Regions from separate parts of the Modestobacter sp. VKM Ac-2978 genome, predicted to be linked through region 1. Evidence: predicted binding sites of a transcription regulator. Region 1 holds the regulator's gene; each other region holds the start of a gene.
The links. The regulator LexA, encoded in region 1, represses DNA repair genes until DNA is damaged. The targets are predictions, from matches to a motif close to TCGAACANNTGTTCGA.

Region 1 (9,702 bases):
CTCGCCCGTCACCAGTTCTGTGAACGGCCAGGCGACCTGCGTCTCCGCCATCACGTTGGAGAGTGCCGCCCCAGCGGACTCCCCAGGCTGCAGGGAGAAGGGGTCCAGACCCCGCTGCCGGCGGCTCCGGCCGCCCGGGGTCTCCATGAACGCCGTCTCGAACCATGCGTACTGGCCTGCACGCTGGGCGTCGCAGTAGTACAGCGAGTGGCTACGCCCTTCGTAGCCCGAGCTGCCCCGGGGGATGACGATGCTCACGGTGCACGCGGCCACGACGTCGATCGCCGGCTTGAAGTCGCCCCAGCTCTCGCCGTCGAAGGGCACCGGGCTGGACAAGCCGAACCGCACGTTGTTGAGCTCCACACTCCAGCCCTCGGGACGGCGGGTGACAGTGACGGAGGGAGCCAGGTCGATGACGGTCTCGAGCAACGTCGCCGACGTGCGCTCGTGTGACCGGCTGGCCGCGTCTGCCAGCCCCTCCCGGCGCTCCTGTTCGGTTCGCGCGCGAGAGGCCGCTGCCTCCTCCGTCCGACGTTGCGCCGCCACCTGCTGGTACGCGCCCGCCAGCGCCGCTGCGCCTGGCGTCAGCGTGGTGTCGGCGGCCCTCTGCAACCGAGCCAGCAGGTTCGCCGGCACTGGTCGCGCCTGCGGCGACTTGTACAGACACTCCTCGATGAGAGCGGCCAGTCGCGGTGACGCCGTCGGCAGTGGCGGCGGGGTGCCGTGCAGGTGCTGGTCGCGGAAGTCGGGGCCCGGGAAGGGCAGCTCACCGGCGAGCAGCTCGTAGCCCATGACCCCGAGGGCGTAGACGTCGACCGCAGCGGTCGCCGTCTCAAGACGCCAGCGCTCCGGGGCCGAGTACTCGCGGGACCCTGCGGACTTGTGCGTTTCGGTCGCGGTGACGGCCTCTGCGTAGCGGGAGATGCCGAAGTCCGCGAGGCACCAGCTGCCGTCAACGAAGAGCACGTTCTCCGGCTTGAGGTCCCGGTGGACCACTCGACCATCGAGGTCGGCCAGGGCACTAGCGACGTCGGTCAGCACCGTGAGTGCCTGCTCGAGCGGAAGCGGGCCACCGACGGCCTTCAGTCGGTCCCGCAGTGACTCCTCGGCCAGGGGCATGACGATGACGTAGGAGTCGTCGGTCTCGCCGGAGTCCAGGACCGGGACGACGTTGCGGACTGCCTGACCCGGTAGGGAGAGGTCGACGAAGAGCAGCTCGCGGGAGGCGCCGGGCCTCTTCGGGACCAGCTTGACAGCCGCCAGAGTGCCGTCCTCACCTATGGCCGAGACGACCTGGCCGTACCCACCGGCGCCCAGCGGCTCCCCCAGCGTCCAGCGCTTGTTGAGCTGCACGGACTTGCTCGACACCGTCATCTCCTCGTCGGTCACAGCGGTTGCGCCTCATGGCGATTGGCCTCGCCCTCGTCAGAGGACACGTTGACCCACGCACCGACGGTCTGGGCGACCACGGATGCGAACCGCCATAGCGGGGCGACCCCGGAGGCGTTGCTGCGCACGTACACGGTGCCCTCGTCGTCCACGCGCGGCTCGGTCAGGTTGTGGTGGCGGGCCAGCGCCGCGATGACCGTGCGGCCGGCGAGCACCTCCTCACGGGTGGCGACCCGATCGGTGGCCGCGGGGCGTGCCAGCCGCCGGTCCCGGTCCGGGTCGCTGCCCTTGCCGAAGGCCTGCGCCGGGTCGTCGAGGTCGACGGTCTGCTCCACCCGCAGGTCCAGCACCGAGCACACCTGGAACAGGTTGTGGGCCGCGACCCACTCGCCGCGCTCGATGCGCTGCACGGTGTTCAGCGCGATGCCGGACTCCTCGGCCAGCTGCTGCTGCTCCCACCCGCGGGAGCGGCGGCGCGGCGGCACGCCGCGACAAATCTGCTGCCACCACTGGTAGGCCTCGCGCAGTGATCGCGGCTGCACGTCTGAGTAGTCGCGGTGCGGCCAGCGCGACTCGTCGCTGCCGGCCTCCCGTGGGGCGATCGGCGCGTACGCCTTCCCGGCGACGCGCCCGCCGGTCTGTGGCCGGCGCGGGCCGGCGACCCGGGCGCTGCTGCCGGCCGCGACCGGTCGTGACCGTGGCGGTGACGGGGGCTGGGTCACCGGCCTCTCTTCTCCCACATGGGCATAGGGAGCCGCCCCGGCCCTCTTCAGAGGGCCGGGGCGGCAAGTGGAGCCTTGTATCAAGATCGCGCCGTCAGGCGAGGTTGATACACAACGTCACCGCAAGCCGCGGTGACATTCCGGCGAGCCCGCCGGGACATTCCGCGAGAAGCCGCAGGACATCCCGGCGAGCCTCGCCATCAGCTGCAGCCGCTGGTGGAGCCGCAGCCCTCGCAGACGTAGCAGCTGCCGGCGGGGCGCATCTTCGTGCCGCAGGTCATGCACAGCGGCGCGTCGGTGGCCGTACCGGTGACCAGCTCGAGCAGCTCGGCCGAGGAGTGGGCCTCCTTGATCGAGGTCGGGCCGGCCGGGGTGACCTTCTCCTCCACCTTGGCGGTCTCGATCGGCGCGGAGCCGCGCAGCTGCTCCAGGTCGACGTCGTCCTCCTCGACCGCCGGGGTCGAGGCCGAGGTGCCGTAGGAGCCGGCGACCTGGGCCGATCGCTCCTCGGCGGTGAAGATGCCCAGGTTGGCGCGCTTCTCCACCGGCAGGTGGTCCAGCGCCAGGCGACGGAAGATGTAGTCCATCACCGACTGGGCGATCCGGATGTCCGGGTCGTCGGTCATGCCGGCAGGCTCGAACCGCATGTTGGTGAACTTCTGGATGTAGGTCTCCAGCGGCACCCCGTGCTGCAGGGCCAGGGAGATCCCGATCGAGAAGGCGTCCATCACACCGGCAAGGGTCGAGCCCTGCTTGCCCAGCTTGAGGAAGACCTCGCCCAGGCTGCCGTCCTCGTACATCCCGGCGGTCATGTAGCCCTCGGCACCGGCGACGCTGAACGACGTCGTGACGCTGGTCCGCTTCTTCGGCAGCCGCTTGCGCACCGGGTGCGCCAGCGCGGTGGCCGGGGCGGCCGCCGCGACGGGGGCCTCGTCCTTGGTGCCGTCGTTCTTGCCCTTGCCACCGGACAGCGGCTGGCCGACCTTGCAGTTGTCGCGGTAGATGGCCAGCGCCTTGATGCCCATCTTCCAGCCCTGGAAGTAGATGTCCGCGACCTCCTCGACGGTCGCCGACTCCGGCATGTTCACCGTCTTGCTGATCGCGCCGGAGATGAACGGCTGCACCGCGGCCATCATGCGCACGTGGCCCATCGGGGAGATGGACCGCTCGCCCATCGCGCAGTCGAACACCTCGTAGTGCTCCGGGCGCAGGCTCGGGGCGTCGACGACGTGGCCGTGCTCGGCGATGTACTCGACGATCGCCTCGACCTGCTCGTCCTGGTAGCCCAGGCTCTTCAGCGCCCGCGGGACCGTCTGGTTGACGATCTGCATCGAGCCGCCGCCGACCAGCTTCTTGAACTTGACCAGCGAGAAGTCCGGCTCGATGCCGGTCGTGTCGCAGTCCATCATGAAGCCGATCGTGCCGGTGGGGGCCAGCACGGAGGCCTGCGCGTTGCGCCAGCCGTTCTCGGTGCCGATCGCCAGGCACTCCTGCCACTCAGCGGTCGCGGCCTTGAGCACGTCGGCGTCGTCGGCGCCGACCGGGCGGATCGCGTCGTTGGCGGCAGCGTGCTTGCGCATGACCCGGGCGTGGGCGTCGGCGTTGCGGGCGTAGCCGTCGTAGGCACCGACGACCCCGGCCAGCTCGGCCGAGCGACGGTAGGCGGTGCCGGTCATCAGCGAGGTGATGGCGGCGGCCAGGGACTGCCCGCCGCGGGAGTCGTAGGCGTGGCCGGTGGCCATGAGCATCGCGCCGAGGTTGGCGTACCCGATGCCCAGCTGGCGGTAGGCCCGGGTGGTCTCGCCGATCGGGTCGGTCGGGAAGTCGGCGAAGCAGATCGAGATGTCCATCGCGGTGATGATCAGCTCGACGGCCTTGACGAAGTTCTTGGAGTCGAAGGTGCCGTCGTCCTTGAGGAACTTCATGAGGTTCAGCGACGCCAGGTTGCACGAGCTGTTGTCCAGGCTCATGTACTCCGAGCAGGGGTTCGAGGCGTTGATCCGCCCCGTCTCGGGGTTGGTGTGCCAGTCGTTGATGGTGTCGTCGTACTGGATGCCCGGGTCGGCGCACTCCCAGGCCGCCTTGGTGACCTTGCCGAACAGCTCACGGGCGTCGACGGTCTCGATCACCGAGCCGTCGCCGCGGGCCCGCAGCCCGAAGTCGGTGCCCTCCTCGACCGCGCGCATGAACTCGTCGTTGACCCGGACGGAGTTGTTGGCGTTCTGGTACTGGACGCTGGTGATGTCCTTGCCGCCCAGGTCCATGTCGTACCCGGCGTCCCGCAGCGCGCGGATCTTGTCCTCCTCGCGCGCCTTGGTCTCGATGAACTCCTCGATGTCGGGGTGGTCGATGTCGAGGACGACCATCTTCGCCGCGCGGCGGGTGGCGCCACCGGACTTGATCGTGCCCGCGGAGGCGTCGGCCCCGCGCATGAAGGAGACCGGCCCGGAGGCGGTGCCACCGGAGGAGAGCAGCTCCTTGGAGGAGCGGATGCGGGAGAGGTTCAGCCCGGCACCCGAGCCGCCCTTGAAGATCAGGCCCTCTTCCCGGTACCAGTTCAGGATCGAGTCCATCTGGTCGTCGACGGCCAGGATGAAGCAGGCGCTGACCTGCTGCGGGGAGGCCGTGCCCACGTTGAACCAGACGGGCGAGTTGAAGCTGAACACCTGGTGCAGCAGCATCCAGGTCAGCTCGTGCTCGAAGACCTCGGCGTCGCCCTCGCTGGCGAAGTAGTCGTGCTCACGGCCGGCCGCGCCGTAGGTCAGGACGACCCGGTCGATGAGCTGCCGCAGGCTCGTCTCGCGCTGCGAGCTGCCGACCGCACCCCGGAAGTACTTGGTGGTGACGATGTTGGTGGCGTTGATGCTCCACTCGGCCGGGAACTCGACCCCACGCTGCTCGAAGTTGATCGAGCCGTCCCGCCAGTTGGTCATGACGACGTCGCGGCGCTCCCACACGACCTCGTCGTAGGGGTGCACCCCCGCGGTGGTGAACACGCGCTTGACCTTCAGGCCCTTCCCCCGGCTGGGGGCCTTGGCGGTGCGGCGGTTCCGGCTGGTGGTGAGGCGGTCAGCTGTCTCGGTCATCGTGCGAGGGCTCCCTGGGTCGGACTGGTGCGGTGGTGCGGGCGGAGCGGCTGGGGAAGCCGGCGGGTGCCGGAGCCGGGTCGTGCGGTCTCCTCGTCGAGACCTGTCTAGCGGAGGGGTCGGACAGTTCTCACGGGCCGGCGGCGCTGCCGGTGTCGGCCGGTCGCGGCCGCTCGGGGGCTCGCCGGCGGGTGGTGGTCCCGGTCGCGGGGCTCCCGGTCGCGGGGGTCTCCTGGTCGCCGTCGACCGCGTCGCGCTCGACGGGTGGCGCGTCACCGGCGCGGGCAGTGCTCCGGGCCGGTGCGGCGCGCAGCTCGGCGATCTCCTTCTCGAAGTCGGCGACCGAGGAGAAGCTGCGGTAGACGCTGGCGAAGCGGAGGTAGGCGACCTCGTCGAGATCGCGCAGCGGGCCGAGGATGGCCAGGCCGACCTCGTGGCTGGGGATCTCGGCGCAGCCGGTGGCGCGTACCGCGTCCTCGACCTGCTGGGCCAGCAGGGCCAGTTGGTGCTCGTCGACCGGCCGCCCCTGGCACGCCCGCCGCACCCCGGCGACGACCTTGCCCCGGGCGAAGGGCTCGCTCACGCCGCTGCGCTTGACGACGGCGAGGACCGCCTCCTCCACCGTGGTGAAGCGGCGTCCACAGCCCGGGCAGGAGCGTCGACGGCGGGTGGTCGCCCCCTCGTCGGTCTCCCGCGAGTCGATGACCCGGCTGTCGGGGTTGTGGCAGAAGGGACAACGCATGTCGATCTCCTCCTTCCCGAGGTGTCGCGCAGGGTCTCGCCGCGGCGTCGTGACACCGTGACCGGGCCCCGACCCGATGGCCGTGCTGTGGACTGGGCCGGGGACATCCGGTGGATGCGCCGGGGACAACGTGTGGAACGACTGTGGATGGCTTACAGCTCTGTAACTACTAGATGTTGTGGTGGAACCGTACGACCACCCCTACAGGTGTGCAAGCCCTGGCGAGCGTGTCGTCTTCCGCATCTGACCCGGGCGCCCCTCGGAGCCCCTCCCGCCACAACCACCGGCGCCTCGGTCGGGCCCTTCGCACCGAGGTGGACACCGGTGCGCCGCCGGTCAGGGCAGCTCGAGCACCTGACCGGGGACGAGGTCGACGTCGGAGAGGCCGTTCACGTCCAGGAGCGCGTCGACGACCGCGCGACGGTCCTCCTCCGGCGCGATCTCGCCGGCGATCGACCACAGGGTGTCCCCGGACTGGACGACGACCGTCGTCGAGCCGGCCAGCTCGAGGCCGCCGCCGGGGCCGCCGGACTCGGCGGCGAACGTCGCCGCGGCGACGGACACCCCGAAGGCGATGGACAGCCCGGCGACCACTCGCCGCCCGCGCCGGGTCAGCCGCAACGGCGCCTGTCTACCCGAGGCGGCCCCACCGCCGCCCCCTCCCGTGCGCCTCGCGCAGCCGGCGGCGCCCCCGCCCGCAACGCCGACCCGCCGACCAGGGCGCACGTCGGGATGCCCGGGACCCCACAGGGCCGCCGCAGGGCGAACCGCCCGGGGCAGGGGTGCAGGCCGACCGCGCACCACGGACCCGGGCGAGTGCGCCACCTGGCGCGCCCCCGGGAACGGGAGCACGACCGCCATCGAGGCCGGGGCGGCCACGGGGAGCTCGAGCTGCGAACTGGCCATCGGGGTGCTCCAGAGGTCTCGCGGTACCGGGTGGTCGAACAGGCGTTCGAACGGAACGTCTGGGCGATGTCTACCGCACACCCCCGACAGGAACACGCCGACACGGCGACTTCTTCGAACAGGTGTTTGAACGGAGAGGCCTGAGGCGATACGGTTCCGAGGCGATCGAGGACGGCGTCCGCGGTCCCGGCTCGCCGTGGCGACACGGCCGTCGGTACGGCAGGACGCCACCGGGAACTGCTGCCGAGGCAGCCGGACGAGGAGGACACATGGCGGTCGACGGCCCGAAGGCGCGCGGCGGCAAGAGCCCTTCGCGGCGTGGAGCGTCCAGCCCGGCACCCGCCGACGGCGCAGCGCCCACGGCTGCGGCGGGGGCGGGAGCAGCGGTGCGGGAGTTCCCCGACCGGGCCGCCGACGGCGACGGACTGACCCAGCGGCAGCGCCGGGTGCTCGAGGTCATCCGTGACTCGATCGAGCGCCGCGGCTACCCGCCCTCGGTCCGCGAGATCGGTGAGGCGGTCGGTCTCTCCTCCGCCTCGTCCGTGGCCCACCAGTTGTCGGTGCTGCAGCGCAAGGGCTGGCTGCGCCGTGATCCGAACCGGCCGCGCGCACTCGACGTGCGCCTCCCCGGCGACAGCACCGCGACGACGAACGAGGCCACGGCCGAGGCGCTGGCCGGTTCCGGTGCAGCCAGTGGCGTCGACGACGCCACTGCCCCCCGACCCACGTACGTGCCCCTGGTCGGCCGGATCGCCGCCGGCGGTCCGGTGCTGGCCGAGCAGGCGGTCGAGGACGTCTTCCCCCTCCCCCGCGAGCTGGTCGGCGAGGGCACCCTGTTCATGCTGAAGGTCGCGGGTGACTCGATGGTCGACGCGGCGATCTGCGACGGTGACTGGGTCGTCGTCCGGCAGCAGCCGACCGCGGAGAACGGCGAGATCGTCGCCGCGATGATCGACGGCGAGGCGACGGTGAAGACCTACAAGCGGCGCGACGGGCACGTGTGGCTGATGCCGCACAACGCCGCGTACGAGCCCATCCCGGGTGACGACGCCACGGTCCTCGGCCGGGTCGTCACCGTCCTGCGCCGGGTCTGACCTCGGGCACGGGAGCCGTGCTCAGGCCGGGTTCCGCCGGAGCTTGCCGCCGACCCACACGAGCACGGTGGCCACGGCCGCGGCGATGAGACCGGCGGTCAGCGGCTCGACCCCACCGGCGGTCGCCAGCGACCCGGCGGCGGCCTCGGTTGGCTCCGCCGGGGCCGTCCCCGCCAGGTCACCGGTGGCCGGCACCTGGGTGACCACCGCAGGGAGTCCCTCGCCGGCGACGAGCAGGTCCCGGTCGTTCGCCGCGAAGGCGATGGCCTCGCCCTGGGGGGCCTCCGGCAACGCCACCCGCACCGGGGGCCCGGCCAACGCCCCGGCGACGTCGGAGCCGCTCAACGGCCAGACATAGGCGTCGGTGTAGGTCCGCAAGGCGATCCGCGAGCCGTCCGACGACACGGCGCCACCGGTGACCAGCAGCTGGCCGGCCCGGCCCACCGGGCCGCCCGGTGTGCCGGTCAACGTGAACCCGAGCGCCGCCACCTTGCTCATCGGCACGGTGGCTCCGTCGCCGAGGGGCGCATCCGGGCGGTACACGGAGCTGGCGCCCAACACCTCCTTGGTCACCAGGTACGGGGTGCCGTCGGGCGCGAGCAGGAGGGCCTCCGCGTCGTGCGGACCGTCGGGGTAGGTGAGCCTGGTCAGCACGGTGGTCCCGTCGGGGCGCAGACCGATCAGCGCCACCGTCTCCCGGCTCTGCGCGTTGTCCCCGATGTCGGCGAGCCAGATGGTCCCGTCGGCGGCGAGGGCGAGGTCCTCGGGGTCGTACGGGTCGACCTCCGCCGTGCGCACCTCGCCCACCGCACAGGCTCCGTCGAGCACCAGCACCTCGGCGCGGTCGCCGCCGTCGTTCATCGCGAGCATCGACTCCCCGGCGCCGGCCAGGCCGGAGAGCTCCGGGAGCCGCGGGTCGGTGATCTCGCACCGGGTGGTCGGCTCGCCGTAGGGAGCGGTCCCGTCGTCGGCGGTCGCCGACCCGGCAGGCAGCAGTGCGACCAGCAGGCCGACGGGCGCACAGAGGACGGCGCCGGCCGTCGTCCTGCGGCGGGTGGCGCGGCTACGCCTGGGATCGGCCGACTCTGGCACGAACCCAGCGTGACATCGCGACAGCGTCCAGTGCGTGAACCACGCCCAACAGCAGCAGTCCGACCGCGAGCCCGACCACCGCGTCGGTGACCCAGTGGAAGTCCAGCGCCACCATGGCCACACCCGTCGCCACCGGCCCCAGCACGCTGAGCAGCCAGGTGGCCCGCTGCACGCCCGCGGGCAGGCCGAACTCGACGGCCTGCCATCGGGCCACCCCCCACATGAGGACGGCGTTCGCCACGTGCCCCGAGGGGTAGCTGGCCCCGTCCGTGTGGAAGAACGACCCGGGGAAGGCCGGGGCCGTACGACCGGTGCCCCACTTGAACGCGTAGACCACGGTGGTGAGCAGGGCCAGCGCGACGACCACCCGGACCAGCGGCACCAGCGTCCGCTGCCGCACGGCGAGCCACCCGACCAGCCCGGCCAGCACCACCAGGATCGTCACCCGCCCGCCGATCTGGGTGACGACCCAGATCGGCCAGTAGGCCCACGAGTCCCGCAGCGCCCACACACTGGTCACCTCGGAGACCCGCAGGTCCATCCGTTCCAGCCACCCGCGGCTGAGCAGGTTGACGGTGACCGCGACGGTGACGAGGGCGGCGAGGACGAGCAGCCACCACGGCGGCCGGCCCACCCCGACCACCGGTGCGACCGGTCGATCGGCAGCGGTC
Region 2 (9,702 bases), on a different contig from region 1:
GAGGCGACGAACTCCGGCTGACCGCCGGCGTCCTCCGCGGGGGTCTCGACGTCGAACAGCCCGGGCTCGGTCTCGCCGGACGCCTCGGCGCCGAACAGGTCCAGCCCCAGCTGGCCGGTGCCGGCCGCCTTCGCGCCGCTGCGGCTCCAACGGTCCAGCTCCCCGATCTGCAGCAGCAGGTCGCGGCGGGTCAGCTGCTGGCGCCGCCGCGCCGGCCGGCCGCCCTCGCTGTCGCGCACCCCGAACCCGTAGACGGAGTCGAAGCCGCCGGCCAGCACCAGCCGCTCCACCACCGGCCGGGACACCCGGGCCCGGTTCCAGAAGTCGGTCAGCGACCGGTAGGGCTGCCCGGCCTGGATCCGGGCGACCTCCTCGGCGTCGATCCCCTTGACGTCGGCCAGCGACAGCCGGATGCCGTACCGCCCCGGGTCGGGCATCGCCGCCGGCATCCACGCCGGCCGGGGACGCAGCCGGTCACCGTCGTCCGCCCCGTCATCCGCTCCCCCGTCGACCCGCTCGACCCGGTAGGTGCCGGCCGAGGCGTTGACGTCCAGGCCGAGCACCTGCACCCCGAAGTTGCGGGCGTCGTCGAGGATCAGCCGCTTGGGGTACATCCCGGGGTCGTGGGTGAGCACCCCGGCCAGGAAGGCCGCGGTGTGGTGGGTCTTCAGCCAGGCCGACTGGTAGGTCGGCAACGCGAACGCCGCGGCGTGGGCCTTGCAGAAGCCGAAGGAGCCGAAGGCGACCAGCACCTCCCACACCTGCTCGACCACCGCGACGTCGAAGCCCTCCGCCAGTGCCCGCGGCGCGAACCAGGCCTTCACCTCCGGGTGGGCGTCCTTCTCCCCCAGCGCCCGGCGCACCTCGTCGGCCTCGGCCAGGTCGCAGCCGGTCATCACCGACACGATCTGCAGCACCTGCTCGTGGAAGACCACCACCCCGGCGGTCTGCTCCAGCGCCGGGACCAGCGCCGGGTGCAGGTAGACCGGGTCGCGCCAGCCGTTCCGGGCCATCAGGAACGGGGTGACCATGTCGCTCTTCACCGGCCCCGGACGGAACAGCGAGATGTCGACGATGAGGTCCTCGAACGTCTGCGGACCGAACTTGCCGACCAGCTCGCGCTGACCCGGTGACTCGATCTGGAACATGCCCAGGGTGCGGGTGCTGCGGATCAGCTCGAACGTCGTCGGGTCGTCGCGCGGGACGGCGTCGATCTCGACCTGCTGCCCGTCGACCCGGGCCACCTCGTCCATCGCGTGCGCGATCGCCGACTGCATCCGGATGCCGAGCAGGTCCAGCTTGAGCAGCCCCAGCTCCTCGACGTCGTCCTTGTCGAACTGGCTCATCGGGTAGCCCAGGTAGCTGCTCTCCACCGGCGTGCGGTCGAGCAGGGTGGCGTCGGAGAGCAGCACGCCGCACGGGTGCAGTGCGATGTGCCGGGGCAGCCCGTCGAGCCGGGCGACCAGGTCGAAGAGCAGGTCCAGATCGCCCGAGCCACCGCTCCGTCGCGACCCCAGCCGGCTGGCCCGCAGCTCCGGGAGGTCGCGCAGCGCCGCGTGCACCTGGTTGGCCCGGATGTGCGGGAACGCCTTGGCCACCGCGTCGATCTCCGCCGGCGGCAGCCCGAGAGCGGCGCCGACGTCACGGACCGCGTGCCGCACCCGGTAGGTGTCCATCATCGAGATGCAGCTGACCCGGGAGGCGCCGAAGCGCTCGATCACCGCGTCGTAGACCTCCATCCGGCGGGCGGACTCCACGTCGATGTCAATGTCGGGCAGCTGGTGCCGCAACGGGGAGAGGAACCGCTCCATCAGCAGCCCGTACCGGATCGGGTCGACGTCGGAGATGCCCAGCAGGTAGGTGACCAGGCTGCCGGCGCCCGAGCCGCGGGCCGCGGCCCGGACCCGCAGCTCCTTGATCAGGGTGACCACGTCGGCGACGGTGAGGAAGTAGGAGGGGTAGCCGAGGGAGTCGATGACCGCCAGCTCCTCCTCCAGCCGCTCGCGCACCACGGCCGACGGCGTCATCCCGCGCCGGCCGAACCCGGCCTCGCAGCGGGCCCGCAGCACCGCCGACGGGCCCATCCCGCGCTCGGCCGCGCTGGTGACCACGTCGAGCTCGGGGTAGCGCACGGTGCCGATGCCCAGGTCGGCCCGGACGTCGACCGCGCACTGCTCGGCGACCCGGGCGGTGGTCTCCAGCAGGTGCAGTGCCGCGTCCCGGTCGGGTCCGGCCAGCTCCTCGGCGAGCAGCGCCATCTCCTTGCCCGACTTCAAGTACCCCTCGGCGGTGCGCCGGTCGACGTGCCGCTCGCCCAGCGGCACCAGCCGGCGGGCGGCGTCCAGCACGTCGGCGGTCGGGGCGTCGAGGGCGTCGACGTGACGGACCGCGTTGGTCAGCACCGCTGGCACCCCGGCCTCGGCGGCCAGCCGCAGCATCGCCTGGGCGCGGGACCGGTCGCCCTGGCCGCGGTGGTGCACGATCTCGAGCACGAGCTGGCCGGGCCCGAACACCGATCGCCAGGTGGCCAGCCGGGCGTGCGCCAGGTCGGCCCGGCCGGCGGCCAGCGCCCGGCCGACCGAGGACCCCGGCCCCAGCACCGCCAGCAGCCCGGCCGAGTGCGCACCGGCCAGCGTCAGGGAGCTGACCGGCTCGCCGCGGGTGCCGCCGAGGTGGGTGGCGCTGGTCAGCCGGCACAGCGAGCGCCAGCCCGCGCCGTCGCGGGCGAGGAAGGTGACCCGGGGCAGCCGCGGGTCGACGCTGGCCCCGCCGCGTGCCGGGGCCCGGCGGCCGGCGGGGTGGGCGGCCCGGTGCCGGGCCGCGGCGGTGATCCGCCCGGGGGTCTGGTCACCCGGCTCGCCGCCGGCGACCGGGTCGACGGCGAGGTCGACGCCGAACAGCGGCCGGATGCCCGCCGACCGGCAGGCCAGCGCGAACTTGACCGCGCCGTACAGGCCGTCGCGGTCGGTCAGGGCCAGGGCCCCCATGCCGTGCTCGGCCGCGCGGGCGACCAGGTCGGCCGGGTGGTTGGCGCCGTGCCGCATCGAGTACCCCGACGCGACGTGCAGGTGGACGAAGGGGTCGCTCACGAGGCGGTGTCGGAGACGCGGTCGGAGCCGGAGCCGGGGTGGCCCGGGCCACGCCGGCGCGAGCCGGGGTCGACCGCCCGCAGGCGCGCGGGCGGCGGCGGTACCGGGCGGCTGATCGTGGTCTCGACGACGCCGAGGAACGTGCCGACGTCCCGGACGAGGTCGTCGGCCTCCCGTTCGGTGACCGCGTGCGAGAGCCCCGCCTCGGCGGCGGCGCGCTTGGCCGCCCCGGCGGCGAAGAACGCCGCCCACTCCCCCAGCTCGGGGGCGACCTGGCCGATCAGCACCCAGGCGCTGCGCGGCCGGCGACGCCCGGCCTCGGGCTGGGTGCGGGCGGCCAGCACGGCCGCCGCGGCGCGCAGGGCGGCCAGGTGTGCGGTCGCGTACCGCCAGGCCGCGTCGGGGCTGCTGGCGGCCTCGGCCAGCCCACGATGGGCCTGACCGAGCAGCTGGGCGGCGGCCGCGGGCAGCGGCGGGAGCAACGGGAGCTGCCCGTCGGCGGCGGCCGGGAGGGCCCGGGCGGCGCCCATCAGTCGTGCACCCGGACGAGCAGCCACTGGTTGCCCGTCGGCTCCCAGGACAGGTCGAAGACCCCGGCGAAGCTCATCCGGGACCGGCCTGCGCGGACCGCCTCGACCCGCCAGACCTGCCGGGTGGCGACCAGCTCGGCCGACGCCCCACCCCGGCCGGCGGCATCGGTCTGCCACCACGGCGCGGTCTCCACCCACGAGTCGAGCAGCTCCCCCACCACGTACCGGGTCTGCCCTCGCCAGAACTCGGCCGGCCCCGACGGCCCCTGCTCGACCTGCACCTCTTCACCGACCCGGCCACCGGCCCCGGCGAGCACTCGGCTCATGTCAGACTCCGCAACTCTCCGCCCCTCCCGACTGCCCCGCCCTCCGGCCCGGCGGGGAAGCGCACGTCGGGGAGGACGTGACGGCCCGGGCCGGCGAACGGGTCGCCGGTGTTCGAACAGGTGTTCGAACACCGATGAGTAGACCGGACCGGCCGGGGGCGGTCAAGCCGAACAGGCGTGTCGGCATCCGTGTCGTTACAGCGACTGCACCCAGGGCCGCAACACACCCTCGAGTCCGACTCGAGGGTCGCCGCGAGGCCCGGGCGACGGCGGCCTGCGGTCGGCGCCGACCGCAGGTCCCGGGTGGCGCGCGGCCCCGGGGCCGGTGGGAGGATCGCGGTCATGACCGCTGCGGAGACCCCGCACCACCCCCGGGTCGCCGAGGTCGAGCAGGTGCTGCGCGCCGCCGGCGTCGCCGGTGAGGTGCGAGTACTGCCCGACAGCGCCCGCACGGCCGCCGCCGCGGCCGCGCAGCTCGGCGTCGAGGTCGGCGCGATCGCCAGCAGCCTGGTGTTCGATGCCGGAGGCGTCCCGCTGCTCGTCCTCACCAGCGGCGCACACCGGGTCGACGAGGCGCTGGTCGCCGACCTGCTCGGCGTCCCGCGGATCACCCGGGCCACCCCCGAGTTCGTCCGCCGGCACACCGGTCAGGCCATCGGCGGGGTGGCCCCGGTCGGCCACCCGGAGCCGATCGGCACCCTCGTCGACGTGGAGCTCGCCCGGTACGCCCGGGTGTGGGCGGCCGCCGGGCACCCGCACACCGTCTTCCCCACCACTTACGACGAGCTGCTGCAGCTCACCGCCGGCACCCCCGCGGAGGTCGGCCCCGGGCCCTCCCCGGCCGCCGCCGACGAGGAGACCCCCTGATGACCGGCACCACCCCCGCCACCCGGATCACCGAGCTGCCCGCCGGCTGGATGCGCGAGCACCTGCACGAGGCGCTGGCGATCTACGGAGCGGCGATGGGCTACGGCGACTCCGTCGTCGCCGGGCGTTACGGCTACGCCGTCCAGCACACCGAGCGAGAGGGCTTCCGCGCGGTGGGCGCCTTCGTCGAGGCCCCCCGGGGCGACGGCACGGCCGGCGAGCAGCTGGTCGGCTTCGGCTACGGCTACGTCGTCGCCCCCGGCCAGTGGTGGCACGACCAGGTCCGCAACGCCCTGGACCGGCGGACGGCGAAGCAGTGGCTGCCCGGTGCGTTCGAGGTCTGCGAGCTGCACGTGCACCCCGACCGGCAGAGCCAGGGCCTGGGCCGGCAGCTGCTGCACGCGCTGCTGGCCGACCTCCCCCAGCCGGCCGCCCTGCTGAGCACCCCGGACACCGACACCAAGGCCTTCCGGCTGTACCACGCCGACGGGTTCGTCGACCTGGCCCGCGGCTACCACTTCCCCGGCGACGCCCGCCCCTTCGCCATCCTGGGCGCGCGCCTGCCGCTGGCCCCGCCGGCCGAGAAGAGCTGATCCCCGTCGCCAGCGCCCCCGACACCCGCAGCTCAGACACCCACACCTCCGGCACCCGCACTGCCGACACGACTGCCGACGTCGTCGTCATCGGCTCCGGGCACAACGGCCTGGTCGCCGCCTGCCACCTGGCCCGGGAAGGGCTGCGGGTGGAGGTGGTGGAGTCCGACGAGGTCCTCGGCGGCGCGGTCTCCACCGTGGAGCGCTGGCCCGGTGTCCGGGTCGACCGCGGGTCCAGCGCCCACGTGATCATCCGGCACAGCGGGGTGGTCGAGGAGCTGGAGCTCGACCGCTTCGGCCTGCGCTACGTCGACTGCGACCCCTGGGGCTTCGCCCCCGCACCGGTGCCCGGCGACCCCGGTCCCGACGGTCGGCCACTGGTCTTCTCCGTCGACCTCGACGCCACCTGCGCCTCCATCGCCGCCGCCTGCGGGGACGCCGACGCCGCGGCCTACCGCCGGTTCGTCGAGGTGTGGGGCCCGCGCAGCGCCGCCGTCGTCAAGGCGTTCGGCGACCGGCCGGCGATGACCCGGCTGGTCCGACACCTGTGGCCGGTCGGCGCCCCGCGGCGGGGCCAGCCCCGGACCCCGGGCGGGGAGATCGCCACCGACTTCCTCGGCTCCGGCGATGCCCTGCTCGACCGCTGGTTCACCAGCGAACGGCTCAAGGCGGCGCTGGCATGGTTCGGCGCCCAGTCCGGCCCGCCCATGTCCGAGCCCGGCACGGCGGCGATGGTCGGCTGGGTGGCGCTGCTGCACGACGTCCCGCCCGGTCACCCGGTCGGCGGGTCGGGCGGGCTCACCCAGGCGCTGGCGGCGCGGCTGGCCAGTGACGGCGGCCGGGTCACCCTCGGGGACGGCGCGGCCCGGCTGCTCGTCGACGGGCCGCCCGACGACCGGCGGGTCACCGGCGTGCAGACGGTCTCCGGACGGCGGATCACCGCACCGGTGGTCGTCGCCGCCTGCCACGTGCTGGCGACCAAGGCGCTGGCCGGCGACGACGCTCCGCCCGCGCTGGCCGAGGCCGACCCGCCGCTGGGCAACGGCTTCGGTCTGGTGCTGCGCGCGCAGACCGACGCCCTGCCGAACTACCCGGGCGCAGGTGAGGAGGCGCTGCAGGGGCTGCAGCTGCTCTGCACCGACCGGGCCCAGCTGGCCCGGGCGCACGGCGACTGGCTGGCCGGGGAGCTGCCCCGGGAGCCGGTGCCGCTGGCCATGTCGTTCTCCGCGAGCGACCCGACCCTGGCCCCGGCCGGCCAGCACGTGGTCACAATCTGGGGCCAGTGGTACCCGTACGAGCTCGCCGACGGATCGGACTGGGACGAGATCGCCGACCGGGCCGCCCAGCAGCTGATCGCCGCGGTCGACCGCTACGCACCCGGCTTCGCCGACTCGGTACAGCGGCTGTACGTCCAGACCCCGTTGAAGCTGGAGCAGGAACTGTCCCTCCTCCGTGGCAACGTCATGCACGTGGAGATGAGCCTGGCCAGCATGTTCGGTTTCCGGCCGACACCGGCGCTGTCCGGCCACCGGGTGCCGGGGCTGGGCGGGCTGTACCTCACCGGCGCCTCCACGCACCCCGGCGGTGGGGTCTCGGGCAACTCCGGGCGCACCGCCGCCCGGGTGGTGCTCGCCGACCGCCGGCCGGCGGCCCGGCTGCGTGCCCGGCTGCGGGCGGAGGTCACCCGCCGGCTGCCCCGGAGGACGGCAGGGTGACCGGTGCGCTCACCACGCGCCGGCCGGGCACCGACCCGGCCCCGCTCCCCTGGCTGCCCCTCGCGCTCACCGTCGCGCTGCTGAGCACCGCGATCGCCTACCCGCTCAGCAGCGGGGCCGCCCGCGACACGGTCAGCTGGGCGATCGTCCTGCTGGGGTCGGCGGTCTCGGTCAGCCACGCCACGGTCAGCCGCGGCGCCCGCACCGGTGCCGCGCTGCTCGTCCTCGTCGGCGTCGTCGCCGTGCTGTTCGAGGCCCTCGGGCTGAGCACCGGCTTCCCCTACGGCGAGTACCTCTACAGCGACACGCTGGGGCCGACCCTGCTCGGGGTGCCCTTCCTGGTGCCGCTGGCCTGGCTGATGATGGCGTGGCCGAGCTGGGTGCTCGCCGCCCGGCTGACCTCGCGGGTGCGCCCCACCCGACGCCGGGCCGCCCGGGTGGCGGTGGCGGCCTACGTCTTCGCCGCCTGGGACGTCGTGCTCGACCCGCAGCTGGTGCAGGCCGGCTACTGGCGCTGGGCGCACCCCGAACCGGGCCTGCCGGGCATCCCCACCGTGCCGCTCACCAACCTCGCCGGCTGGCTGCTGGCCGGGCTGGTGCTGATGACCCTGCTCGACGTGCTCGTCGAGCGCACCAGCCGGCTCCCACGGATCGGGGACACCGCGCCGCTGCTGACGGTGGGCTGGATGGTGCTGGGCGGTGCGCTGGCGCACGCCGTCTGGCTCGACCTCCCGGGGTCCGCGGTCTGGGGCGTGGTCCTGGCGCTGCCGGTCCTCGCCGTCCTCGCCGCCCAGGCGCGGCGGAGCCGTCGGTGACTGCGGCCTGGCGCCGGCTCCTGCAGGTGTGCGCCGGGGTCTCGGTGGTCGCCGCGCTCCACGCGGCGCTGAACAGCCGGCTCCTCCGCCGGCCGCCGGCCGTGCCTGGACCGGTCCCCCGCCGGGTGACCGTGGTGGTCCCGGCCCGGGACGAGGCCGACCAGATCGAGGGCTGCCTGGCCGCCGTGCTCGACCAGCGTGGGGTGCCCGACCTGCGGGTCGTGGTCGTCGACGACGGCTCCACCGACGGCACCGCCGAGCGGGTGGCGGGGGTGCCCGACGCCCGGGTCACGGTGCTGCCCGCGACGCCGCCCGGGCCCGGCTGGCTCGGCAAGCCGAACGCCTGCGCCCAGGGCGCTGACGCCCTCGACCGGGCCGCCCCCGACGACGTGCTGGTGTTCCTGGACGCCGACGTCCGGCTGATGCCCGACGCGATCGCCTCGGCGGTCGCCGTGCTCGACGAGTCCGCACTCGACCTGGTCTCCCCTTGGCCGCGGCAGCTCACCGGCAGCGCGGCCGAGCGCCTGGTCCAGCCGCTGCAGCAGTGGCTGTGGGCCACCCTGCTGCCGCTGCGGCTGGCCGAGCGGTCACCGCGGCCGTCGCTGGCGGCGGCCAACGGCCAGTTCCTGGTGGTCCGCCGGGCCGCCTACGACCGGGCCGGCGGGCACGCGGCCGTGCGCGGTGAGGTGATCGAGGACGTCGCGCTGCTGCGTGCGGTCAAGGCCGCCGGGGGCCGTGGCGTCGTCGTCGACGGTTCGACGCTGGCCGCCTGCCGGATGTACGACGGCTGGACCGGTGTCCGGGACGGCTACACGAAGTCGCTGTGGTCGGCGGTGGGCGGTCACCCGGCGGCGGCCGCCGGGGTGGCGGCCGGGCTCAGCGCCGTCTGGCTGCTGCCGCCGCTGGCCGCCCTGACCGGCTCCCGCGCCGGGCTGGTCGGCTACGCCGCAGGAGTGGCGAACCGGGCCGTGGTCGCGACGCGCACCGGTGGCCGGGTCTGGCCGGACGCCCTGGCCCACCCGGTGTCGATCGTCCTGCTCGACGTGCTGGTCGCCCGCTCGGTGGCCGGTCACCGGAAGGGCTCGCTCCGGTGGCGCGGGCGCACCCTGCCCTCGGCCGCGGTCGACCGGCGGCCCACCTCCCGCGCACCTAGCGTGGGGTGATGACCACCAGCGACCTCCTCGCCCTGCGCACCGACGAGCGCGCCGCGCTCCTCCTCGTCGGCTTGCGCGGCGACTGGTAGCCCTACTGCTGCGCCCAGGCGGTCCGTCTGGCCCAGTCCCTGCCCCGCATCTCCGCAGCCGGCGCCGAGGTGGTGCTCGCCTCGGTCGACCCGCCCGAGGTCCAGCTCGCCATGGACCACACCTGGCACCTGCCCTTCCGGTGGGCCAGCGACCCCGACGGCACCCGGCTCGCCCAGCCGCTGGACGCCTGGGACACCGAGGCGTCGATCTTCCGGCCGATCGTCCTCGCCGTGGCCCCGGACGGCCGAGAGGTGTTCCGGGAGCTGTCCCGGGACTTCACCGACCGCACCGACGACGAGCCGGTGCTCACCGCGATCGAGGCCCTCGGGCTCCCCGCACTCCCCGAGCCCACCCCCTGGGCGCCGGAGGGCGTGGTCCCCCAGGCCTCGAAGCGTGCGTTCAAGCCCAGCTCCTTCATCCCCTACTTCCGCGCCATCCGGTTCAACACCATGGCGCTGAGCCAGCGGATGGTCGACGACCGGGACCGCGACCTGCTGGTCACCGAGCAGCGGATGGCCGAGTC
Region 3 (9,702 bases), on a different contig from region 1:
GGACGGGCTCGCGGCGGGCATCTCCACCGTGCCGGTGGCCAGCTTCTACGTCGTCACCTGTCTGCTGCTGTCGGCACTGGCGCTCCTGGTCACCCGTGGCGTCCTGGGTCTGGCCGGCCGCCGGCCCTGGGACGCCGCGATGGTCGCGCTGTCGCCGCTGCTGCTGGTGCACGCCTTCACCAACTGGGACCTGCTGGCCATCGCCCTGACCACCCTCGGCATGTGGGCCTGGGCGCGCCGGCACCCGGTGATCGCCGGCGTGCTGATCGGGCTGGGGGTCGCGGCGAAGCTGTACCCGGTGATCGTCCTCGGCGTGCTCTTCGTGCTGTGCCTGCGCGCCGGCCGGCTGCGGGCGTGGCTGTCGGCGATCGTGGCCGCCGGGTTGGCCTGGCTGGCGGTCAACCTGCCCGTCGCCCTCGTCGCGCCGGAGAACTGGGCCCGGTTCTTCACCTTCAGCGACGTCCGGCCGGCGAACCCGGAGAGCATCTGGGCGATCGCCCTGGACCTGACCGGCGACCGGATCCTGGACGGTCCGCTGGCCGAGGGGCAGACGCCGTCGGTGCTCAACACGACCGTCGCGGTGGTGTTGCTGCTGTCGGCCGCGGCCGTGGCCTGGCTGGCCCTGGCGGCCCCGCTGCGCCCGCGGCTGCCCCAGCTGGCGTTCCTGCTGGTCGCGGCCTTCCTGCTGCTGAACAAGGTGTGGAGCCCGCAGTTCTCGCTGTGGCTGCTGCCGCTGGCCGTGCTGGCCCGCCCGCGGTGGCGCTCGCTGCTGCTCTGGCAGGCGACCGAGGTGCTGGTCTGGATGACGACCATGCTCTATTACCTCGGGGCGGACGAGAACGGCCTGGACGTGGAGTGGTTCTACCTCGCCGTGGTGGTGCGCGACGTCGCCGTCCTCGTCCTGATGGCGCTGGTCGTGCGGGAGGTGTGGTCCCCGGACCGGGACCTGGTGCGGCGCAGCTGGCCGGGCACCGACGACCCCGCCGGCGGCGTCCTGGACCAGGCCCCCGACCGGTTCACGCTGCGGCGCAGGCCTCAGCCGGCGAGCGCTCCGCGCAGCAGGGTGATCTCCTCGGCGTGACCCGCGGTGTCCCCGGGGGTCTCCAGGACGACGGGGGCGCCGGCGGTGCGGGCCACGCCCACCAGCAGCTCCAGCGGGATCTCCCCGGTGGTCAGCGGCGCGTGCCGGTCGCGACCGGAGCCGGCCGGGTCACGGCTGTTGTTCAGGTGCACCAGGTCGATCCGCCCGGTGATCGCCCGGACGTCGTCCACCACCCGGGCGAGGTCCCAGCCCGCGGCCCAGGCGTGGCAGGTGTCCAGCACGAACCCCGCGCCGAACTCCCCCACGGCCTCCCACAGCCGGGCGACGGCGTCGAGCTCGCGGGCCATCGCGTTGTCCCCGCCGGCGGTGTTCTCGATGAGCACCGGGACGCCGAAGCCGCCCTCGTCGGCCTGCCGGGCGAAGGTCTTGCGCCAGTTGTCGACGCCGGCCGCCGGGTCGTCCTTCGCCAGCACGTGCCCGCCGTGCACGACCATGCCCCGAGCGCCGACCGCGGCCGACGCCTGGGCGTGCTGGCCGAGCAGCTTGCGGCTGGGGATCCGGATCCGGTTGTTCGTCGAGGCGACGTTGAGCACGTAGGGGGCGTGCACGAACACGGCGACGTCGGAGCCGAGCAGCGCCTCGGCGTCCGGGCGCGGCTTCGGCGCCTTCCAGCCCTGGGGATCGGCGAGGAACACCTGCACCGCGTCGGCGTCCAGCTCGGCGGCGCGGGCCAGCGGGCCGCCGTCCAGCAGCTCGTTCTCCTCGGTCAGGCCCGGTCCGACGTGCACGCCGATCAGCTGCTCAGCCACCCGCAGGAGACTAGGCCTCCCGCCGCCCGGGCACAGCGGGTGGAACCCACTGGTAGCCTGGTCGGTGCGCGTCCTCTCCTGCTCCGAGCAGGTCCGGGCGCGCGACGCATGTACGACCCTCCTGCTGCAGACACCCTGCGGCCGCTGAGACCAGAGGAGGTGGGGTTCTCCGTGCGTAACTACGAACTGATGATCATCCTCGACCCTGAGCTCGAGGAGCGGACCATCGCTCCCAGCCTGGATCGTTTCCTGACCGTCGTCACCAACTCCGGTGGCACCGTCAAGACCGAGATCTGGGGCCGCCGCCGGCTGGCCTACGAGATCGACAAGAAGGCCGAGGGCATCTACGCCATCGTCGACATCCAGGCCGAGCCGGCCGCCGTCGCCGAGCTGGACCGTCAGCTGAACCTCAACGAGTCCATCCTGCGCACCAAGCTGATGCGCCCCGAGGCTCACTGACCATGGCCGGCGAGACCGTCATCACCGTCATCGGGAACCTGACGGCCGACCCGGAGCTGCGGTTCACCCCGTCCGGCGCCGCCGTCGCCAACTTCACCGTCGCCTCGACGCCCCGCACCTTCGACCGTCAGTCGCAGGAGTGGAAGGACGGCGAAGCGCTGTTCCTCCGCTGCAACGTCTGGCGTCAGGCGGCGGAGAACGTCGCCGAGTCGCTCACCCGCGGTTCGCGGGTCATCGTGTCGGGCCGGCTGAAGCAGCGGTCCTTCGACACGAAGGAAGGCGAGAAGCGCACCGTCATCGAGCTGGAGGTCGACGAGATCGGCCCCTCCCTGCGGTACGCCACCGCCAAGGTCACCCGCGCTGCGCGCAGCGAGGGTGGCGGCGGCGGGTTCGGCGGCGGCGGCGGCAACAGCGGTGGCAGCGGTGGCGGTGGTGGTGGCTTCTCCGGTGGCGGAGCGAGCGACCCCTGGTCCACCCCGCCGGCGTCGTCCGACGAACCGCCCTTCTGATGAAGGACCCCGTCGCCCCCCACACCACGCTCCGCGCGGCGTGGGGCCCTGCGACGGGGCCGACAAACTCCCTGTACTGATCTCTCAGGAGAACCCCAAGTGCCCAAGCCTCCCCCCCGCAAGATCAAGAAGAAGGTCTGCCAGTTCTGCAAGGACAAGGCGACCTACATCGACTACAAGGACACGACCCTGCTGCGGAAGTTCATCTCCGACCGCGGCAAGATCCGTGCCCGCCGCGTCAGCGGCAACTGCAGCCAGCACCAGCGTGACGTCGCCGTGGCCGTGAAGAACAGCCGCGAGATGGCACTGCTGCCCTACACCTCCACGGCGCGCTGATCATGAGCACCATGAAGCTGATCCTGACGCAGGAGGTCACCGGTCTCGGTTCCTCCGGCGACACCGTCGAGGTCAAGGGCGGTTACGCCCGCAACTACCTCCTGCCCCGCGGGCTGGCCATGCTGGCCACCCGTGGTGCCGAGAAGCAGGTCAACAGCCTGCGCCGGGCGCGCGCTGCCCGGGACGTGCGTTCGCTCGAGGAGGCCCAGGCGGTCGCCGGTCAGCTCTCGAAGCTGACCGTCACGCTGCCGGCCCGGTCCGGTGACGGTGGTCGCCTCTTCGGCCGCATCACCACCGCCGACGTCGCCGCCGCGGTGACCTCGGCCGGTGGCCCGGAGCTCGACCGTCGCCGGATCGAGCTGCCCAGCAGCATCAAGAGCCTCGGCACCCACACCGTCACGGTGCGGGTCCACCCGGAGGTCTCCGTGCCGGTGACCGTGGACGTCGTCGCCGGCTGATCCACAGCACTGTCCCCACGAGGGGCGTCGGACTCCGGTCCGGCGCCCCTCGTGGCGTTCCCGGGGTCTGCTGGGCGTCCTCCCGTGTCGACACGGGCGCCGTCCCGCCGTGGACGGCAGGTGAACGGCGCCCCCGACCCGTCCGGCACCGCGCAGCGCCGCCGAGCCTCGACGACGGCGTCCCCACCGCCGACCCGTTACGCGTGTGACCTGCGGGGATCTGCCGACACGCCCGGGCGGCGAGTTCTGCGACGAGTTCCCGGATTTCTCCTGTCCACACCCCGGGAGAGGCTCCGGCGCAGGTGACGAGGGGGTGGCGGGGACGCGACGTCCGCGGGTCCACCACGGTCTCCACACGGTGACCGCCTCTGTCCACCGACTTGTCCACAAGTTGTGCAGATCGGCGTGCACAGCGGTGTTGGACGCGCCCCCTCCCGGGTTCCTAACGTCACCCCCAGCTACCGCCGGGCACGAACTGTCGGCGCCCGGTGGTAGCTGTTGTCCGAACGCACGTTCGAACGGCAGCAGGAGCAGGGGACGAGGAGAACATCAGCGTGGCGGTCGTCGACGACATCAGCAGGCCGAGGGCCACGGCTCCGGAGTACGACCGGCAGCCCCCTCAGGACGTCGCTGCCGAGCAGTCGGTCCTGGGCGGCATGCTGATGAGCAAGGACGCGATCGCCGACGTGGTCGAGGTCCTGGCGGGCCCGGACTTCTACCGCCCGGCCCACCAGGTCGTCTTCGACGTCATCCTCGACCTGTACGGCCGGGGTGAGCCCGCCGACGCGATCACCGTCGCCGCGGAGCTGAACCGCACCGACCAGCTGTCGAAGATGGGCGGCGCGGTCTACCTGCACACGCTCATCGCCTCCACCCCGACCGCGGCGAACGCCGGGTACTACGCGGCGATCGTCGCGGAGCAGGCGGTGCTGCGGCGGCTGGTCGAGGCCGGCACCCGGGTCGTCCAGCTCGGTTACGGCGCGGCCGGCGGGAAGGGCGACGTCGACGACATCGTCGACCGCGCCCAGCAGGAGATCTACGACGTCACCGAGAAGCGGATGAGCGAGGACTACTCCCGCCTCGCCGACGTCCTGCAGCCCACGATGGACGAGCTGGACGCCATCGCCTCCCGCGGTGGCACCGCGCGGGGCGTCCCCACCGGCATCCGTGACCTCGACGAGCTCACCAACGGCCTGCAGGCCGGCCAGATGGTGGTCATCGCCGCCCGCCCCGGTGTCGGCAAGAGCACGCTGGGGCTGGACATCGCCCGCTCGGCCACGGTGAAGCACCACATGCCGGCGGCGATCTTCTCGCTCGAGATGAGCAAGCACGAGATCACCATGCGTCTGCTGTCGGCCGAGGCGAAGGTGCCGCTGCACCACATGCGCGCCGGCACGCTGTCGGACGAGGACTGGTCGAAGCTGGCCCGCCGGATGGGTGAGATCGCCGACGCCCCGCTCTACATCGACGACTCCCCCAACATGACGATGATGGAGATCCGGGCCAAGGCGCGGCGGCTCAAGCAGCGCAACGACCTCAAGCTCATCGTCATCGACTACCTGCAGCTGATGACGTCGGGCAAGAAGGTGGAGAGCCGCCAGCAGGAGGTCTCGGAGTTCTCCCGTGCGCTGAAGCTGCTGGCCAAGGAGCTCGAGCTGCCGGTGATCGCGATGAGCCAGCTGAACCGTGGCTCGGAGCAGCGGCAGGACAAGAAGCCGATGCTCTCCGACCTCCGCGAGTCCGGCTCGATCGAGCAGGACGCCGACATGGTGATGATGATCCACCGCGAGGACATGTACGAGAAGGAGTCCCCGCGGGCCGGCGAGGCCGACATCATGCTGGTCAAGCACCGCAACGGCCCCACCGCGAACGTCACCGTCGCCTTCCAGGGCCACTACAGCCGCTTCGTCGACATGGCCAACTGATCCCCGTGCCCGACCTGGTCGAGCCGACTCCGCGGTTGCACGTCGCCTGGCTCGCCGCGCACCGCGAGTGGGGCGCCGGGGTGCACGAGGACGGCGCCGGCCTGCGGCCCGAGGACGACGTCGAGACGCCCGAGGGCTTCGCGGCCTGGGTCGAACGGCTGCGCGAGGAGTCGGACCCGGGGCGGCCCATCGCCGAGGGGCTCGTGCACTGCACCTACTGGTGGATCGTCGAGGGCGACACCGTGCTGGGGGCCATCGCGCTGCGCCACCAGCTCAACGACTTCCTGCTCCGGGCAGGCGGTCACATCGGGTACGGCGTCCGCCCCTCGGCCCGCCGGCGCGGTGTGGCGACCTGGGCACTGGGCCAGGTGCTGAGCCGGGCCCGTGCTCTGGGGCTGGACCAGGTGCTCCTCACCTGCGAGGAGGGCAACCAGGCCTCGGCGCGGGTGATCGAGCGGGCAGGTGGGCTCCTGGAGGACGTCCGGGACACCGAGCTGGGCCGCGCCCGGCGGTACTGGATCCCGCTCCCCCGCTGACCGGCGTTCACTCGATCGGGGATACGAGACCCGGGCGACTCAACCATGGGCACCCGGCTGCCGATGCTCCAGGCAACGCTCGATCCACGACCTGGAGGTCACCTGTGCTCTCGCTCCTCTCCGGCCTGCTCACCAAGGCCGTCTCCGCCTCACTGGCCGCCAAGGTGGCCGCCGGCGCGACGGCCGTCGTCGTGGCCGGCGGTGGCGCTGCCGTGACCACCCAGGTGGTCACCGCCGCGGCCGAGCCGACGACGTCGGAGGTCAGCACCACGGAGGACACCGCCGTCACCGAGCCCACAGGCGTCGTTGACCCGACCGAGGCCCCGGAGACCTCGGAGCCGGCCGCCCCCGAGGCGCCGGAGACCGAGGAGCCCACGGCCGACCCGACCACCGAGCCGACGCCCGAGCCGACGCCCGAGCCGGAGCCGGAGGAGACCGAGGAGCCCACGGCCCCCGAGGTGCCGGCCGAGCCGTCGGCCCCGGTGAACCACGGACAGGTCGTCTCGTCGGTCGCCAAGTCCAGCTTCGCGACGGGCCGGGAGCACGGCCAGGCCGTCTCCTCCGCCGCGCGCAACAAGGCGAGCAAGAACGAGCCCGCCCCTGCCCCCGCTCCCGCCCCCGAGGTCGACAGTGCCGAGGCCGTCGAGGTCGCCAGCACCGCTGACGCGACCAGCAACGGCAACGGCAACGGCAACGGTCGGGGTGGCCGGGGCTGATCCCCCCGCGCCGGGCGGCGACACGTCGCCCGGCGCGCCCGGCAGGTCCGCCGATCCGGGCCGCACGGAACCTACCGTCGGGGCTGGCCGACTCCCCGGGGGCTCCACGTGAAACACCGCATCACCGCGCTGGCCGCGCTCGCCGTCTTCGGCACCGCCGCCTGCGCACCGGCCGACACCCCGGCCGCCACAGGAGCGGACATCGTCTCCGAGGCCGCCCAGCAGTCGCCCTCCGCCGCCCCCACGTCTGGCCAGTCCGCCGCCGACGTGCTGGCCACGCTCCCGGTGAAGGGCCGCGCGGCGAAGACCGGTTACGACCGTGACGAGTTCGGTGCCACCTGGGCCGACGTCGACCGCAACGGCTGCGACACCCGCAACGACGTGCTGGCCCGCGACCTGACGCAGGAGCAGTTCCGGCCGGGCACCCAGGACTGCGTGGTGGTCAGCGGCACCCTGGTCGACCCGTACACCGCCCAGACCATCGCGTTCGAGAAGGGCGATGGCAGCAGCGTCGACATCGACCACGTCGTCGCGCTCAGCAACGGCTGGCAGACCGGCGCGTTCGGCTGGGACGAGGCCCGGCGCACCGCCTTCGCCAACGACCCGCTCAACCTGCTCGCCGTCGACTACGCGGCGAACCGGCAGAAGGGCGACGGCGACGCCGCCACCTGGCTGCCGGACCACCGCGGCTACCGCTGCGCCTACGTCGCCCGCCAGGTCGCGGTGAAGGCCATCTACGGCCTGTGGGTCACCCAGGCCGAGCACGACGCCATCGCCCGGGTGCTGGACACCTGCCGAGGTGAGCCGGTCCCGACAGCGGCCGCGCCGGTTCCGGTGGACGTTCCCGCGGGAACGTCCACCGCGGTCGAGCCCTTCGCGAACTGCGACGCCGCCCGGGCAGCCGGCGCGGCACCCCTGCACCGCGGCGACCCCGGGTGGTCCGACCGGATGGACGGCGACGGGGACGGCACCGCCTGCGAGTGACTCACCCCGGCCGGTGCACAGTCGGGCTCAGTCCCGCAGGTTGAGCTGGTCGTGCCGGAGCGCGAACTCGTCGATCTCCGCTGGTGTCGGGGTCCGGCCACCGGCGTGCAGCTCCAGCAGCCCCTCGAAGTACTCCTCCCGCGGGATGCCGGGGGTGAAGAGGATCTGGAACCGGGCCCCGACGTCCGGGCCGACCGACCGGAACGCGTGCACCCCGGAGCGCGGCACGTAGACCAGGTCACCGGCGTGCGCCGTCGTCCACTCGCCGTTCGCCAGCACCGCCAGCGACCCCTCCAGCACGTGGAACGACTCGCTGAACGTGCGGTGCAGGTGCGGCCCGGGGCCGCTGCCGCCCGGGGCCATGGTCACCTCGAACAGCCCGAAGTCGCCGCGGGTCTGCGCGCCGGTGGCGACGAACCGGGTGCGGCCCGCCGAGCGCTGGTCGTCGCGCCGGGAGAAGGTCGCCGGGTCGGGCAGGAGGGTCATGCCGGGCGCAGGACGGCGACCAGGAAGTCGGCGTCCGGGGAGTAGGGCCGCAGGTCCCAGGTGGACAGCAGCACGTCGGGGGTCAGTCCGGCGCCGTCGGCGTCGGCGAGGAACTCCTCGAAGGCGTAGCCGCGCCCGGCGCCGAAGCCGATCGCCGCCCGCCCGTCCGGGCGCAGGTGGGTGCGCAGCCGGCGGAGCACCTCGCTCCGGGTGCTCGGCGCGAGGAAGGCCATCACGTTGCCGGCGCAGACGATCCCGTCGAACCGGTCGGGGAGGTCCAGTTCGGCGAGGTCACCGACCAGCCAGTGGGGCCCGGGGTGGTCGGCCTCGGCGGCGGCGATCAGCACCGGGTCGGCGTCCACCCCGACCACCTCGTGCCCGGCGGCGAACAGGACGGCGCCGACCCGGCCGGGACCGCAACCGGCGTCCAGCACCCGGGCGCCGCGGGGCAGCAGCGCGTCGACCAGCCGCGCCTCCCCCGCCAGGTCCGCGCCCTCGGCGGCCAGCCGGCGGAACCGCTCGACGTAGGCGGCGGAGTGTGCCGGGTCCTCCTGGGACATCCGGCTCCAGCTGCTCTGTTCGACCATGCGGTCATCATGGCGCGGCATCATGGAGGGCGTGCGTCGGGAGCCCAGCATCCTGCACCTGGACCTCGATGCGTTCTTCGCCGCCGTCGAGCAGCGGGACAAGCCCTCCCTGCGCGGCCGGCCGGTCGTCGTCGGGGGCACGGGCGGCCGCGGCGTCGTCTCCACCGCCTCCTACGAGGCCCGGGCGTTCGGCGCCCGCAGCGCCATGCCCACCGCCGAGGCGCGCCGGCTCTGCCCGCCGGGCACCGCCTTCCTCGGTGGCCGCTTCGCCGCCTACCGGCGGACGTCGGAGGTGGTGATGGCGCTGCTGCGGGAGCTCTCCCCGCTGGTCGAGCCGGTCTCCATCGACGAGGCCTACGTCGACCTGGCCGCCGGTGGGCACGACCTGTCGGTCCCCGGGGTCACGGCGCTGGCCGCCGAGCTCAAGGCCCGGATCGCCGTCGCCACCGGCGGCGTCACCGGGTCGGTCGGGATCGGCACCTCCAAGGCGGTGGCGAAGATCGGCTCCGAGCTGGACAAGCCGGACGGGCTGACCGTCGTCCCGCCCGGGGAGGAGCTCGCCGTCCTGCACCCGCTGCCGGTGCGCGCCCTGGGCGGCGTCGGGCCGGCGACGGCCGAGCGGCTGGCCCAGATCGGGGTGAAGACCATCGGCGACCTGCACCGGCTGTCGCTGGTCGACCTGACCAGCCTGGTCGGCCAGGCGCACGGCGCCGGGCTGTACCGGCTGGCCCGCGCGGACGATGACCGGCCGGTGGTCACCGACCGGGAGGCCAAGTCGGTCAGCGCCGAGGAGACCTTCGCCCGCGACCTGACCGACCCGGCCCGGCTGGCCACCGAGATCGAGGCGCTGGCGAC

Region 2: a site for LexA is predicted at 4,058-4,073, ahead of O2W53_RS06405 (DUF6504 family protein). Genes of this name have one in related genera too.
Region 3: a site for LexA is predicted at 4,116-4,131, ahead of dnaB (replicative DNA helicase). Genes of this name have one in related genera too.

Annotation. Positions count from the first base shown of each region.
Region 1 is NZ_JAPVBP010000005.1:64,989-74,690, reverse strand. Features, by position in the region: gene O2W53_RS13610 (serine/threonine-protein kinase) at 1-1,368, opposite strand, end outside; gene O2W53_RS13605 (helix-turn-helix transcriptional regulator) at 1,386-2,111, opposite strand; gene O2W53_RS13600 (vitamin B12-dependent ribonucleotide reductase) at 2,312-5,197, opposite strand; gene nrdR (transcriptional regulator NrdR) at 5,328-5,939, opposite strand; gene O2W53_RS13590 (LysM peptidoglycan-binding domain-containing protein) at 6,276-6,560, opposite strand; gene lexA (transcriptional repressor LexA) at 7,115-7,939, shown strand; gene O2W53_RS13580 (hypothetical protein) at 7,961-9,031, opposite strand; gene O2W53_RS13575 (phosphatase PAP2 family protein) at 9,003-9,702, opposite strand, start outside.
Region 2 is NZ_JAPVBP010000002.1:530,730-540,431, reverse strand. Features, by position in the region: gene O2W53_RS06415 (DNA polymerase III subunit alpha) at 1-3,089, opposite strand, end outside; gene O2W53_RS06410 (SAV_6107 family HEPN domain-containing protein) at 3,086-3,619, opposite strand; gene O2W53_RS06405 (DUF6504 family protein) at 3,619-3,945, opposite strand; gene O2W53_RS06400 (YbaK/EbsC family protein) at 4,288-4,812, shown strand; gene O2W53_RS06395 (GNAT family N-acetyltransferase) at 4,812-5,405, shown strand; gene O2W53_RS06390 (phytoene desaturase family protein) at 5,495-7,120, shown strand; gene O2W53_RS06385 (carotenoid biosynthesis protein) at 7,117-7,935, shown strand; gene O2W53_RS06380 (glycosyltransferase) at 7,932-9,098, shown strand; partial or broken gene O2W53_RS06375 (peroxiredoxin family protein) at 9,191-9,702, shown strand, end outside.
Region 3 is NZ_JAPVBP010000006.1:250,142-259,843, forward strand. Features, by position in the region: gene O2W53_RS16415 (glycosyltransferase family 87 protein) at 1-1,081, shown strand, start outside; gene O2W53_RS16420 (deoxyribonuclease IV) at 1,036-1,851, opposite strand; gene rpsF (30S ribosomal protein S6) at 2,023-2,310, shown strand; gene O2W53_RS16430 (single-stranded DNA-binding protein) at 2,313-2,819, shown strand; gene rpsR (30S ribosomal protein S18) at 2,919-3,155, shown strand; gene rplI (50S ribosomal protein L9) at 3,167-3,613, shown strand; gene dnaB (replicative DNA helicase) at 4,168-5,538, shown strand; gene O2W53_RS16450 (GNAT family N-acetyltransferase) at 5,544-6,074, shown strand; gene O2W53_RS16455 (hypothetical protein) at 6,179-6,790, shown strand; gene O2W53_RS16460 (GmrSD restriction endonuclease domain-containing protein) at 6,899-7,774, shown strand; gene O2W53_RS16465 (cupin domain-containing protein) at 7,802-8,260, opposite strand; gene O2W53_RS16470 (class I SAM-dependent methyltransferase) at 8,257-8,847, opposite strand; gene O2W53_RS16475 (DNA polymerase IV) at 8,879-9,702, shown strand, end outside.